One region of the Streptomyces sp. NPDC002779 genome, then DNA from elsewhere that is predicted to be linked to it. Evidence: riboswitches for the same ligand, from Rfam matches in the RefSeq annotation. Region 1 holds a riboswitch; the other holds the start of a gene.
What was found. Region 1 has a riboswitch for cyclic di-AMP ahead of ACFYW5_RS16080 (C40 family peptidase). Riboswitches for the same ligand answer to the same signal wherever they lie in the genome.

Region 2: linked by a shared signal. The riboswitch ahead of ACFYW5_RS09880 (M23 family metallopeptidase) and the one ahead of ACFYW5_RS16080 (C40 family peptidase) in region 1 are both predicted to bind cyclic di-AMP.

The regions. Positions count from the first base shown of each region.
Region 1 is NZ_JBIAQC010000005.1:126,652-130,992, reverse strand. Features, by position in the region: gene ACFYW5_RS16095 (urease subunit alpha) at 1-326, opposite strand, end outside; gene ACFYW5_RS16090 (urease subunit beta) at 319-630, opposite strand; gene ACFYW5_RS16085 (urease subunit gamma) at 641-943, opposite strand; cyclic di-AMP (ydaO/yuaA leader) riboswitch at 1,603-1,806, shown strand; gene ACFYW5_RS16080 (C40 family peptidase) at 1,810-2,283, shown strand; gene ACFYW5_RS16075 (ATP-binding protein) at 2,409-2,867, opposite strand; gene ACFYW5_RS16070 (helix-turn-helix domain-containing protein) at 3,080-3,946, shown strand; gene ACFYW5_RS16065 (DUF397 domain-containing protein) at 3,956-4,183, shown strand; gene ACFYW5_RS16060 (8-amino-7-oxononanoate synthase) at 4,271-4,341, opposite strand, start outside.
Region 2 is NZ_JBIAQC010000003.1:15,381-19,721, reverse strand. Features, by position in the region: tRNA gene ACFYW5_RS09890 (tRNA-Met) at 1-48, shown strand, start outside; gene ACFYW5_RS09885 (PP2C family protein-serine/threonine phosphatase) at 200-1,297, shown strand; cyclic di-AMP (ydaO/yuaA leader) riboswitch at 1,528-1,684, shown strand; gene ACFYW5_RS09880 (M23 family metallopeptidase) at 1,696-2,724, shown strand; gene ACFYW5_RS09875 (PrsW family intramembrane metalloprotease) at 2,820-4,166, opposite strand; gene trmB (tRNA (guanosine(46)-N7)-methyltransferase TrmB) at 4,219-4,341, opposite strand, start outside.

The sequences.
Region 1 (4,341 bases):
GTGTCGGGGTTGCCCGCCTTGCCGAGGCCGGTGATCCGTCCGTCGCGGATGCCGACGTCCGCCTTGACGATCCCCCAGTGGTCGATCACGACCGCGCCGGTGATCACCGTGTCCGGGGTGCCTTCGGCGCGCGTGGCACGCGACTGTCCCATGGACTCGCGGATGACCTTGCCGCCTCCGAACACGGCCTCGTCACCGGAGAGTCCGGGACCGCCGGAGCGGTCCTCCTCGATCTCGACCAGCAGATCGGTGTCGGCGAGCCGGATCCGGTCGCCGGTCGTCGGGCCGAACAGGTCGGCGTACGCGGCCCGGGAGATCTCAGGCATCGAGGGCACCTCCGGTCTCCCCGCGCAGTCCGGGCACGACGCGGGCGCCGGCCAGCGGGACGAGTTCGACGTCGACGGGGATGCCGGGCTCGAAGCGCACGGCGGTGCCGGCGGCGATGTTCAGGCGCTTGCCGCGGGCGGCGGCACGGTCGAAGTCCAGGCCGGGGTTGGCCTCGGCGAAGTGGTAGTGGGAGCCGACCTGGACGGGCCGGTCGGCGGCGTTCAGGACGGTCAGCCGGGTGACCTCGCGGCCCTCGTTGAACACGACGGGCTCGTCCGCGAACAGGATCTCTCCGGGAATCATCGCAGCCCCCTCAGACGATCGGTTCGTGGACGGTGACGAGCTTGGTGCCGTCCGGGAAGGTCGCCTCGACCTGGACGTCGTGGATCATCTCCGCGATGCCGTCCATGACGTCGTCCCGGGTGAGCAGCTTGCGTCCGGAGGCCATGAGCTCGGCGACCGTACGGCCGTCCCGCGCGCCTTCGAGGATGTGCGAGGTGATGAGGGCGACCGCCTCCGGGTGGTTGAGCCTGAGCCCGCGGGCCCGACGCTTCTCGGCCACGTCGGCCGCCACATGGATCAGCAGTCTCTCTTGCTCGTGCGGGGTCAGTTGCACAGCCCACCTCACAGTCCTCGCTCCGGACCGTGCGGGGCCCGGTTGCCGCTGCCACGGGCAAAGTCCCTGGTGGCGTGGAGGGAGGCTAGTTGGACCGGGTTTCGGGCACGTTAACCGAGCTGTGACCCGTCAGGGGCCCAGGGCGCCGCCTCCGGAGCTGCCGGCCGGGCGGAAGCCGGTGGGGGGCCGGGCGAGCGATCCGGCGGCCCGGACCGAGGAACTGACGCGCATTCGGGCCCCACGCCGGCGCGCGCACTGCGGGTGTTGGACGGCGAGCGCCGCACGGCTCGTGTCACGCTGCCGCCTCGCCCGGACAGTTGACGCAGGTGAGCCCGGTCCGGCCATTCGGCGATGGCGTCGAGGCGTCCGGACCGGAGTCGAAACGGACCAAAGGAGGTACCCCCTTTCGGCGTAGTCGTGTCTCCTGCCGTGGGCCCGTCAGGGTTGCGCAACGAGGCTAGGCCCTCACCCGAAAGAGACGTTCCGGTGCTGGTCCGGGCATCCTCCGTAGCCTCGACGCTGGTTCGAACGGAGCAGTGTCCACCCGAACGGGTGAGTGGTGAGTAACGCCACAAATCCCCGGTTCCGTTGGGATTTTCGGACATCCGTGAGCCAAGATCCCTGACTGACGACAAGCCCCCGCCACCACGGCGGGGCGATCCGGGCGGACGCCGAGTCCTGCCGCCGCCCGGATGACCGGTCGACAGGAGTGGATCGGCAGGAGTGGAGGACCCGAGCACGACGGGTCGCCGGCACGGATGTCCGTGCCGAGCAGCCCTTGGGGTGAAGCCGCATCGCGGCCGGGCAACTTCGCCAGCCCGAATCCGACAGGTCATCCTTCACAGGCGGCTGACGAAGGGTTGCGCATGACTGCGCTCAATCGTGTCCCGTCGCTCATGGCCCGGGCCGGTACGGCTTCGGCTCTGACCATCGCCGCCGTGGGCGGTTCGCTCGTGGCCCCGGGCCTCTCCGCGGAAGCGGAGGCGGCTACGCCGGCGACGAAGGCACTCCAGGTCGCGGCCTCCAAGAAAGGCTCCCCGTACAAGTACGGCGCCACGGGCCCGTACCGCTTCGACTGCAGCGGGCTCACGCTCTACTCGTTCAAGAAGGCGGGCAAGAAGCTGCCTCGTACGGCGGCCCAGCAGTACAACAAGACACGCCACATCTCCGCCAAGAGCCGCAAGGCCGGCGACCTCGTGTTCTTCCACTCGGGGTCGAACGTCTACCACGTCGGCATCTACGCCGGGAAGGGGAAGCTCTGGCACGCCCCGAAGACCGGGGATGTGGTGAGGCTGCAGAAGATCTGGACCAAGAGCGTCTGGTACGGCCGGGTGAGCTGACCGGCCACCCGAAGGGCGGTGGCGCCCCTGACACGCCGCCGCCCTGACGGGTGCCCGAGTGACCGCCGCGAGGAGCCGGACCGCTCCCGGGGCGGTCAGCGCTGTACCGCCCGCAGGGGCGCTCGCTAGGGCTCCTGCTGACCGGCGGTGGTGACCGGCTGGGCCGGTACGGTCCAGGGAAGTTCGATGGAGACCGTCTTGCCGCCCTCACGGGTCGGCCTGACTCTGAGTCGGCCGCCGCACTCGGCGGTCAGCCAGCGGATGATGACCAGACCGCGGCCGTTGTCCTGCTGGACAGCGGCCGGCAGTCGTTTGGGGAACCGCGGGTGGCTGTCGGTGACCCCGATGCGCAGGTGTTCGTCATGGCTCAGTTCGAGGTCCACCGTGAAGGTGGGTGACTGGCCGAGGGTGTGCTGTACGGCGTTGGTGGCGAGTTCGGAGACGATGAGCCGGATGGTGTCGGCCACGTCCGTCCCTGCGGGCAGTCCCCATTCCTCGAGAGTGCTGACCACATAGCCGCGGGCCGCGGAGACCGAGGCGGGATCGCTCGGCAGAGTGACGGATGCTTCCAGATGGTCTGCCATGGCGGCGTCGTCCCTTTCCCACGGGACCGCGGTCCGACACGGAGCGGATGGTTCGAGTACGGTCCCGGACTGGTGCTTCCTCGCCAGACTGCCATTACCGCGTCGGTCACGGTGGCGATCCACCAAGATATGCATATATCTGTCGCTCGATGCGGTGAACTCTGCGACGCGAGAGCGTATTTGGGCGGCCCGGTTGGAGTAAGGAGTAGCGCATGCAGCACGGTCCCGCGGTACGCCGCCGGAAGCTGGGCGCCGAACTGCGTGCGTTGCGCGCCGGTGCGGGGCTCACCAGTGGTGAGGCGGCGCGGCTGGTGGGCTGGCACCAGTCGAAGGTCAGCCGGATCGAGACCGGCGCCAGCGGGGTGAAACCGGCCGATGTGCGGTTACTGCTGGACGCCTACGCCGTCGCCGACTCCCAACTACGGGAGTTGCTGCTGGTATTGGCGGGCTCCGACGACGGCGCGGGCCGGCACCACTGGTGGCACGCCTACCGCGGGGTGCTGCCGCCGACCTACCGGGACTTCATCAGCCTGGAGTCCCAGGCGAGCGCGATGCGCACGCTGGAGACCTCCGTGGTGCCGGGGCTGCTCCAGACGCCCGAGTACGCCCGGGAGGTGACCCGGGCCGCGGTAGGCGGCCTGGACGACACGGACGAGCGCCTCGACACGCTGGTGGAAGTGCGGCTGGCCCGGCAGGACGTGCTGCGCGGCGAGCCGCCGCTGGAGCTGAGCGCGGTGCTCGACGAGGCGGTGCTGCACCGGGAGATCGGCGGCCCCGGGGTGATGGCCCGGCAGCTGTGGCAGCTGGTGGAGGCGGGACGCCTGCCACAAGTGCGGCTGCAGGTACTGCCGTTCACGGCCGGGGCGCACATCGGAGTCACCGGGCCTTTCGTTATTTTCTCATTTTCGCGCACTTCTGATCTGGACGTGGTTGTTCTCGACCACTTGACGAGTAGCCTCTACCTCGAACGGAAAGAAGACCTCCAGGCGTACACGGAGGCCTTCACCACCCTTCAGATCCACGCCCTTTCGCCCGAGGAATCGCTGGATTACATCGCCGGGCTAGCTGACGGCGCGTAAGGAGGCACCATGACTGCACTGCCTCGGAACGTACCTTCCAGTACCGAACTGCACGACGTGCAATGGCTGCGCAGCAGTTACAGCACGGGTGCGAACAACTGCGTGGAGACCGCTCGGCCGCTGACCGGCCCCTGCGCCGGACTGTTCGCCGTACGCGACTCCAAGGCCCCGGCCGGACCCGCGCTGCTCTTCTCCCCCGAGAGCTGGGCGGACTTCACGGCCGCGATCCGGTCCTGACAGTTGCGATCAGGTTCCGAGCAAGCACCGAGCAAGTTCTGATCAGCGTCCATCAGTTCCACGGCGGCAGGGCCGTGTCACGCCGACTCATGGTCGTGTCTCGCCGATGACCCGTACAGCGCGTTCGATCTGACCGCCCGTGAGATCCGCGCGGGCGG
Region 2 (4,341 bases), on a different contig from region 1:
GCTGGGCTCATAACCCAGAGGTCGCAGGTTCAAATCCTGTCCCCGCTACTGAAGACCCAGGGCCGGAACCATTGGTTCCGGCCCTGGGTGTTTTTCCACTGGTGCGTTTCCCCGCCTCATCCACTCGGCCCACACCGTTCGCCGCCCGCCGCCGCTCCGGGAAACCTGGAGGGACGGCGGACGTGGCGGGAGGCGGGCAGTGCGGGCTTCAGGCGTGGACGGGACCCGGCACCCGTCGTCCGCAGGCACCTTCGTCCGCCTGCTCCCGCTGCTGCTGATCGCGGGCGGTGTCCTCTACGACTTCGTCACCCCCCGGGGCTTCACCGCGATCCCCTTCTTCACCGCCGCCCCGCTGGTGGCCGCCCCGTTCTACGCACTCAGCGGCACAATCGCCGTCGGGGCCGTGTCCCTGATCGCCGCCTACGCCGTCCACATCCGGCTGGGCTTCGGCATGGACCCGGACACGGTCACCGAGGTGGTCACCGTGATCACCGTCGCCGTCCTGGCCGTCGTCCTCAACCGCGTCGTGCGCCGCGGCGATCTGCGGCTCGCCACCCAGCGCGAGATCGCCGTGGCCACCCAGCGCGCCGTCCTGCCCGAACCCCTGGAGCGGATCGGCGGCTACGACATCGCCGCCCGCTACGAGGCGGCGCAGGCCGACGCCTACATCGGCGGCGATCTGTACGCGGTGCAGGACAGCGCGTACGGCGTCCGGGTCGTCGTCGGCGATGTGCGCGGCAAGGGGATGGGGGCCGTCGCCGCCGTCGCCGTCGTCATCGGGGCGTTCCGGGAAGCGGCCGAGCAGGAGCCGAGCCTGGAGGCGGTCGCGCGGCGGCTGGAGCGGGCGCTGGCCCGGGAGGGCGCGCGGCGCGACGGGATCGACGCCGTCGAGGGGTTCACGACCGCCGTGCTCGCCGAACTCCCGCACGGGGAGGGGCCCGTGCGCGTCGTCAACCGCGGCCACCCGCCCCCGCTGCTGCTCCACCCCGACGGCACCGTGCGCCCGCTGCGCGCCCGTGAGCCCGCCCTCCCGCTGGGCATGAGCGACCTCGGCGACTGGCCCGACCGCGCCGACGAGGCCCCCTTCCCTCCCGGCACCACCCTGCTCCTGCACACCGACGGCCTCTCGGAGGCCCGCGACGCGCAGGGCGTCTTCTTCGACCCCGAACGTCGTTTGTCCGGGCGCGTCTTCCGCGACCCCGGTGCCCTGATCCGCGCCCTCGCCGAGGAGGTGCGCGAGCACTGCGGAGGGGGGATGGCGGACGACATGGCGCTGCTCGCGGTGCGCCGACCCTGATCGTCACGGGCGGTGATCGGATGGGAGCCCTCCGCATAACAACTGACGCACCGTCAATACGTGTGTGACGCATGAGGCTTGGTCAAGTCGCCCGTTTTGGCGCCCTAGTGACCTGAAAGTCCAGGCCGGAGTCGTTAACGATCAAGAGGAACAGCTTGGAATCCGCGGCCCGTGTCTATTAACGTTCGATAACGCAGCGCGGTCGTCCCAGCCGTCACAAGAGGCGGCTCCGTGCGCACGCGCCGAATCCCGCAAGGGAACCGGGGAACCACTCATTGGGGTGAATCGGGCGTAATCAGCCGCGCAGAAACGGCTGATATACGCGCGTAGGAGACCTTCCTGCTCCGAACCCGTCAGCTAACCCGGTAGGCGAGAAGGAAGGAAAGGAGCACGCCCACGTGGCGTCAAACCGGCCTGCCCCCGAGGCCCCGTTCGTGCCGAGCCAGCGCAGTGACGAGGCCTTCTCCTACGGCAGCCACCGCACCGACGAGGGCCCCTGGGAGGAATGGAACCCCACCGCGGAATCCATTCGCCCGGTACGCGGCCGGCACCGCGTCGCCAAGCAGCGCGGCGGCGGACTCGCCCGTAGCTCCACGGTGCTCGGCGTCGGTGTCATAGCCGCCGTCGGCGCGGGCGGCATGGCCAGCGCCCAGTCCGGCAAGCCGCCGGTCGCGATCACCATGCCCGACCTGCCGCTGATCTCCGACGACTCGGCGGAGCAGATCCCCGAGACCTCGGCCACCCCGCTCAGCACCGTCGGCATGACCACCACGGACACCGGGCAGGGTGCCGCGGACGCCGGTGAGGCGCTGCGCGCCCGGATCATGGCCCAGGCCGAGCAGCAGCAGGAGCAGGTCGACACCAAGGCCGCCGAGGCCGCCGCCGCTGCCGCCGAGAAGGCCGCCGCGGAAGCCCTGGCCGAGGCCGAGAAGGAGGCGAAGGCCAAGGCCGCCGCCGCCAAGGCCAAGGCCGAGGAGGAAGCCCGCGAGAAGGCCGAGGCCGAGCGCCTTGCCGCCCTCGCCAAGCAGTTCGCGCTGCCGACCTCCTCGTACACCATCACCTCGACCTACGGTCAGGCCGGCGCGCTGTGGTCCTCCGGCTACCACACCGGCGCCGACTTCGCCGCTCCCACGGGCACGCTGCTCAAGGCGGTGCACACCGGCACGATCACCTACGCCGGGTACGACGGCTCCTACGGCTACAAGACCGTGCTCACCCTGGAGGACGGCACCGAGATCTGGTACGCCCACCAGTCCTCGATCAGCGTCAGCGTCGGGCAGAAGGTCGCCACGGGCGACGTCATCGGCCGCGTGGGCGCGACCGGCAACGTCACCGGTGCCCACCTCCACATGGAGGTCCACCCCGAGGGCTCCTCCTCCGGCATCGACCCGCTCGCCTGGCTGCGCAGCAAGGGCCTCAACCCCTGACCCAGCCCTCGCCAGAACCCCGGCGGTCCTGACGACGTCCCCCCGACGTCAGGGCTGCCGGTTTTTGGTGTCCGCGGTACTTGCGACGGCGGCCCTCACGACCGGTACGGGTTGTACGCGGGGTACGGGCCCGCCGGGTACGCCGGAAAGGGCTGGTACGTCGGCTGCGCCGGGTAGCCGTAGACGCCGTGCATCGGCCAGGGTGCCGCCACCACCGGCACCGGCGGGGCGATGGCGCGGGCCGCGTGGTCCAGGGCCGGGCGGGCGACCTCCCGGCGGCGCCACAGCTCCCGCAGCAGCTCCTGCTCCCGTACGACGAAGTCGGCGCCCGCGCGGCCCCGGCGCCCCCGGTGGCGCAGGAACGCCAGCGAGGTCGCGTACGCCTCGTACCGCGCCACCTCCCGTGCCGCCTGCCTCCCGGCGCGGCGGCGGGCGTACTGCCGGGCCAGGCGCCGGGCCCGCATGGAGGCGAGCGCGAAGGGCTCGCCCGGGGTGAGCCAGCCGGCGACGGCGTAGGCGGGCAGTTCCTCCCGCACGGTGCGCAGCTCACGCTGCCGGGTCCAGATCACCAGCCACGTCAGCAGCCCGAACGCGGGGACCATGATCGCCCCGTACACGGCGAAGAAGCCGTACGGGCCGAAGACCGAGGAACCGTTCCACATCGCGTGCAGGCCCATCGCGAGCAGCAGCCCGGCCAGCGGCAGCAGGGCCCGCAGCCGGCGCCGGCGGTCGCCGGAGAGCGCGGCGACACCGAAGCCGATGCCGGTGAGGACCGTGAAGAGAGGGTGCGCGAAGGGCGACATGACGATGCGCACGAAGAAGGTCGCCGCCGTCACGGAGGCGATGCCGCTGCCGCCGGTGATCTGGTCGGTGCCGAAGGCGGTGCCGAGATAGAGGATGTTCTCGGTGAACGCGAAGCCGGTGGCGGTGACCCCCGCTATCACCACCCCGTCGACCAGCCCGGTGAAGTCCCGGCGCCGGAAGAGGAAGACGAGCAGGACGGCGGCCGCTTTCGCCGACTCCTCCACGACCGGCGCTATCACGGTCGCCCCGAGGGTGTCGGCGCTGGAGGGGTCCGCGGTGGCCGTCGCTATCCATCTCGTCGCGAAGCTGTTGGCGACGATGGCTATCAGCGCCGCCGCGCAGGCGCCCCAGGCGAAGGCGAACAGCAGGTTCCGCCAGGGGCCCGGCTCGACCCGGTCCAGCCACCGGAAGGCGGCTATCAGCAGCGGCACGGGCAGCACGGCCAGGCCCAGTCCGACCAGGAAGCCCTCGGTGCCGGTCTGTTCGCGGACCAGGGCGAGGATCACCAGGCCGGAGAGGGTGAGAAGGGTGATCAGCGCGCCGTAGCGCACCCCCGTCCGCTGCCACCAGTGCGCGTGCCGCAGTGTGCCGCCGGGAGGACCGGGGGGTTGCGTCGGGTACGGGGGACTGGTGGCCACGGCATTGACCCTAACGAGGGAAGGGCGCTGCCCGCACAGGAGCGCGGTGGGCTCAGGCGCCGGCGGGGGATTCGTCTCGGTGCGGTACGCGCCGGAACAGCAGGTCGTTCACCACATGACCCTTGTCCAGTCCCTGGCCCTCGAAACGGGTCAGCGGCCGGAACCCGGGACGCGG